DNA from 2 places in the Nocardia sp. NPDC051030 genome. Region 2 is predicted to be linked to the other one. Evidence: riboswitches for the same ligand, from Rfam matches in the RefSeq annotation. Region 2 holds a riboswitch; the other holds the start of a gene.
The links. A riboswitch is a leader RNA that binds a small molecule or an ion and turns the genes downstream of it on or off. The one in region 2 is predicted to bind magnesium.
Positions count from the first base shown of each region.

Region 1 (2,384 bases), on a different contig from region 2:
GGCACCGATTGCAGGATGTCCAGGGCCGGGAGCATGACCTTCTCCGCGCGCGGCAGCCGGGCCGCGGCGGTGGCGTAGACGAAGGTGAACAGGATCGAGAGCCCGAGCGCGGCGAACATGCGCAGCAGCGACCGTGCCGCGTAGTAGGGCAGTTCCAGCGGATCGGTGGAAACCGTTGACGGGGCGGTGCTTTGGTCGAAGGGCACGTTCATGCCCGCCGACACCCGTACCGCGATCCAGATCAACACCGCCGCGGCCAGGAATACCGCCACGTCCGCCCATCGCGAGCGCGGCCGATCCAGAACGCCGCGCGTGGGATACGAGCGCAGCGAGCCGGTCACTCCTCGGCCTCCGTCACCTGCACGGTGCGCCACGCGACGCTGGTCACCGACGGTTCCAGGCTCAACCGGCTCACCGCGGTCTCCATCTGCCGGTCGTCGCGGCGATCACCGGTGAGCTCGGCGCGCACCTGCACCTTGCCGGGCATGGTGTCGTGGCTCGAGATCGACACGAGACGGAAGTCCGTGCGGGTCAGCGACTGCACCAGCAATGCCCGCACATGCGCCTCGTGCGCGTCATCGGTGTCGGCGGTGAACGAGTACAGCGCTTCTTGCGCCGCGCCGTCGTGCAGCGGGCGATCCACCGCGCGCGCCGCGGTGCGCAGCGCGGTGTTCACGACCACCACCGCGACCGTGCCCGCCGCGGCGGTCGTGTACATCCCCGCACCGGCCAGGGACCCGACCGCCGCCGAACACCACAGCGTGGCAGCGGTATTGAGCCCGCGAATATTGAACCCGTCGCGCAGGATCACACCCGCGCCCAGGAATCCGATACCCGAAACGATCTGTGCCGCAACGCGGGTCGGGTCGGCATCGCTGCCGCTGAACCCGTGCGCGGACAGCAGCACGAACAGGGTGGCTCCGGCCGCGACGAGCGCGTTCGTGCGCAACCCGGCCATGCGGGCCCGGTACTGCCGTTCGAACCCGATCACCGCACCGAGCCCGACACCCGCGCCCAGGCGCAGCAACATCTCCAACGTGGTCATGACGCCCTCTCAATAGAGGTCGGCGCACTCGAAATCGCACGCTACATGCACACAAGTAGCTCGCAGTGGATTGCGGGAGTGTCGCCTGGTGAACGATTGGCTAACGGAACTCTGTCCGATCCATCGGGCACGACAACCACCTCCTCGAACCATGCGCACGCGCCAGGGGAGTGGTACCGGCAGACCCGCCGGATAGGTGACCACCCCTCGTAAGACCTTCAGCACTCCACGGCGTAAACCCACTTCAGGGTGGGAGCCGGTCGGGGTGTCCCCTTAACTCGGGGAGACCTGTCCTGACCCGGGGCGTCTCTCGACGTTCGGGGTCGCCGGCCTATATCCGTGAAGGAGCCTCAGCTAACGACGGCACCTTGCCCGAGCGAGTAAACACCTGTACTACCGATCTGGCAACCCGATGCACCGGCCGTCTCCTCGACCGCCTGCCGCGCCGAGGACTCGCCGACACTGCAATTGGGAGGCACGCCGTAAGCCGTAGACCAGACGCATCTGCGGACGTACGATCGGACGTATGGCGAAGATGACGGTCGTATTTCCGGACGAGCTAGTACCCATCTTGAAGGCCCATGCGGGCGAAGGGAAGGCGAGCGAGTACATCACCCGGGCTGTGCGCCGGGCCATCCTCGAGGAAGAGTTGAAGGTGCTCAACGAGTTCGAGAGACTGAACCCGCCCGATCCGGAGTTCTATCGCTACAGCGACGCCATCGCCGAGGAGGTTCTCTTCGGTGATGCCGAGTAGGCCGGTGCAGCAGGGCCAGGTATGGGTCTCGGAGAGCCGGATCTCCGGACGTAAGAGCCGAATAGTGGTCGTCGATGGCGATACGATCGCCAACCTCCGCCAACGGCTGATCGTGGCACCGATCCGTGAAGGGCGTGAGGTGCCGAACCAATTCCAACTGTTGTCGGTTCCGCTTCCCGGCACTTCGGAGATCATCGCGGTGTACGACCTGCTTCTGATCGACAAGGAGTCATTCACCGAATACGAGGGCTCGGTGTCATCCGAGACGCTCGAGCGGATCAAAACCAGCGGTCTTGGTGCACGTTTCGACCTTTAACGCACGTCACCCACTCTTCCTGGTCTTCACTCACGCGATTGCGGGGTGAAGACCGGGAAAAATGGGTGAAGTCAGGTGGTGGGGCGAACGGTCAGGCGTGGGTGGGGGACAAGGTATTTCGGAGGGAGTCGGTGTGGTGGTAGATGGAGGTGGGTGGGCCGTCTCCGGCGGGGTGGATTTCGAGTTTGCCGGTGTCGTCGAGCAGGATTCGGCGGCCGGGGTAGGTGCGTTGGGCCGCTTCCACGTCTCGGGGGGTGAAGGAGTCTCGG
Region 1 is NZ_JBFBCD010000003.1:788,924-791,307, forward strand. It holds gene AB0N05_RS13065 (ABC transporter permease subunit) at 1-341, opposite strand, end outside; gene AB0N05_RS13070 (MgtC/SapB family protein) at 338-1,045, opposite strand; M-box (ykoK) riboswitch at 1,241-1,414, opposite strand; gene AB0N05_RS13075 (hypothetical protein) at 1,572-1,799, shown strand; gene AB0N05_RS13080 (hypothetical protein) at 1,804-2,115, shown strand; gene AB0N05_RS13085 (hypothetical protein) at 2,207-2,384, opposite strand, start outside.
Region 1: linked by a shared signal. The riboswitch ahead of AB0N05_RS13070 (MgtC/SapB family protein) and the one ahead of AB0N05_RS30920 (hypothetical protein) in region 2 are both predicted to bind magnesium.

Region 2 (2,384 bases):
GACGCGCAGGGCGCGGACGAACTGACCTTCCTGGACGTGACCGCCTCCACCGGCGACCGCGGCACCATGATCGACGTGGTCACCCGCACCGCCGAGCAGATCTTCATCCCGCTCACCGTCGGCGGCGGCGTGCGCACCGTCGAGGACGTGGACCGGCTGCTGCGCGCGGGCGCGGACAAGGTGTCGGTGAATACCGCCGCCATCGCCAGACCCGAAGTGCTGCGCGAGATGTCGGAACGCTTCGGCTCGCAATGCATCGTGCTGTCGGTGGATGCCCGCACCGTGCCGCAGGGCCAGGACCCCACGCCCTCGGGCTGGGAGGTCACCACGCACGGCGGCAAGCGCGGCACCGGCATCGACGCCGTCGAATGGGCCGTGCGCGGTGCGGAATTGGGCGTCGGCGAGATCCTGCTCAACTCCATGGACGCCGACGGCACCAAGGCCGGTTTCGACCTGCCCATGATTCGCGCCGTCCGCGCCGCGGTCTCGGTCCCCGTCATCGCCTCCGGCGGCGCGGGCAAGGTCGAAGACTTCGCCCCCGCCGTGCAGTCCGGCGCGGACGCCGTACTGGCCGCCAGCGTCTTCCACTTCGGCGATCTCACCATCGGCCAGGTGAAGGACGCCATGCGCACCGAAGGCATCATCGTCCGCTGACGGCAGAAACACTTTGCGGAAATGAGCACGGCCCCCGGTGACGCACCGGAGGCCGTGCCTTTCCCCTGAGCTGTAGCGGACGAGCGGTCGGAAGCTACAGCCAGCTCTGAAACCTGTTGATGTACTGCGTCTTAGCCCACTGCACCGTGCGGCAGTATGCGAGCAGCGTTCAGCGCTTCGGTCAGGGCGTCGACGTTTCGAGGGCCTGAGTCTGCCCAGCTCGGCGGGCCGGGCCTAGCGGGGCGAGTGGTAGCCGAGGGAGGCGCTGACAATGGCCGGGGGAGTGTGGCTGGCCAGGAGGTTGGCGCGCTCTTCCGGGGTCAGGTTGGTGCGGGCCCAGATTCGGCCCGCACCGCGGCGGCAGCTGGTGAGGACCGCGGCGGTGAGGCGGGAGGGGCCGGTGCGGCGGGTTGGGGTGTTGGTGGTAAGGGTTGCGTTGGTCATGGTCTAACTCCTGAATTGCGAGTCGCAATCTGCACGCGCCGAAATGATTTCAGGGTTTGCTGGGCATGACTCACCGGCAATTGTCGTCAATAGGACAATTGTCGAAGAGAAATGCGCTGCGCCGCTGAAGAATCAGTGGGAATGCGAGCCGCGACGGGGTAAGTGAATGCAGTCGAGTGCATCCGGATGCGGACTGTCACCGGGTTTCAACTGTGGTACTCACCTCCTGGCGGCATGGGCGTACGGGGGCGCCGAAGCAGGGCACTGCAGGAGTCGCATCACGGGCAAAAAGCCTGGTGAGCACCCCTCTCGTCAGAGTTTCGGCACTACGCGACGTGTCCCGGCGGGTTAGCCGGGAAGCCACTTCGGGTTATCCCTTAATCCGGGAAAACCTGTCCTAACCTTGGGCGTCTCTCGACGTCGTCAGATCAGTGGCCTGTGTTCGCGTAGGAGCCTCACCTATCGAGGTGCATGAACTCCACCCATAGTGGTGCAGGTTTTCCATTTCGTCAAGGCGATTACCGGGCAGGGTGATTGCCGGACCGCCCGAACTCGCCCTGTATAACAGTGTGCATGAGTCTCGATCCCGCAATCGCCGCCCGCCTCAAGCGCAATGAGGACGGCCTGTTCGCCGCCATCGCGCAGGAGCGTGGCACCGGCGATGTGCTCATGATGGCGTGGATGGACGACGAGGCCCTCGCCCGCACGCTGGAAACCCGCAAGGGCACCTACTATTCGCGGTCCCGGCAGCAGTACTGGGTCAAGGGCGAGACCTCCGGCCACACCCAGTACGTGCACGAGGTGCGCCTGGATTGCGATGGCGACACCGTGCTGCTGGTCGTCGATCAGGAGGGCGCGGCCTGCCACACCGGCACGCACACCTGCTTCGACACCGATGTGCTGCTGTCCCAGGGTGATCGGCTCCTGTAACAGCTTGTGGATCAGAGCTTTTCGGTCCCGTCGGCATCGAAATGCGGTGCCTGGCGGGCGGATCGGCCGAGGCCCCGGGCCAGGCCCTTCTCCAATTGCGCCACCAGGGCCTCGCTCAATTCGAGCAACTCTTTGGTCTGGTCTTTGTCGAGACCGTCGAACACCAAGCCGCGCACGGTTTCCACATATCCGGGCGCGGCCTCGGTGACCTTGCGGAATCCCGCATCGGTGAGCACGGCCTGCGCCCCGCGGCGGCCCGTGATGGTGACGCGCTGCGCCCAGCCCAGGCGTTCAAGTTTCGAGATCACATGCGAGAGACGCGATAGCGATGCGTTTGCCTTTTGCGCAAGCTCACT
Region 2 is NZ_JBFBCD010000010.1:123,156-125,539, reverse strand. It holds gene hisF (imidazole glycerol phosphate synthase subunit HisF) at 1-654, shown strand, start outside; gene AB0N05_RS30920 (hypothetical protein) at 889-1,098, opposite strand; M-box (ykoK) riboswitch at 1,396-1,572, opposite strand; gene hisI (phosphoribosyl-AMP cyclohydrolase) at 1,672-2,028, shown strand; gene AB0N05_RS30910 (MarR family transcriptional regulator) at 2,040-2,384, opposite strand, start outside.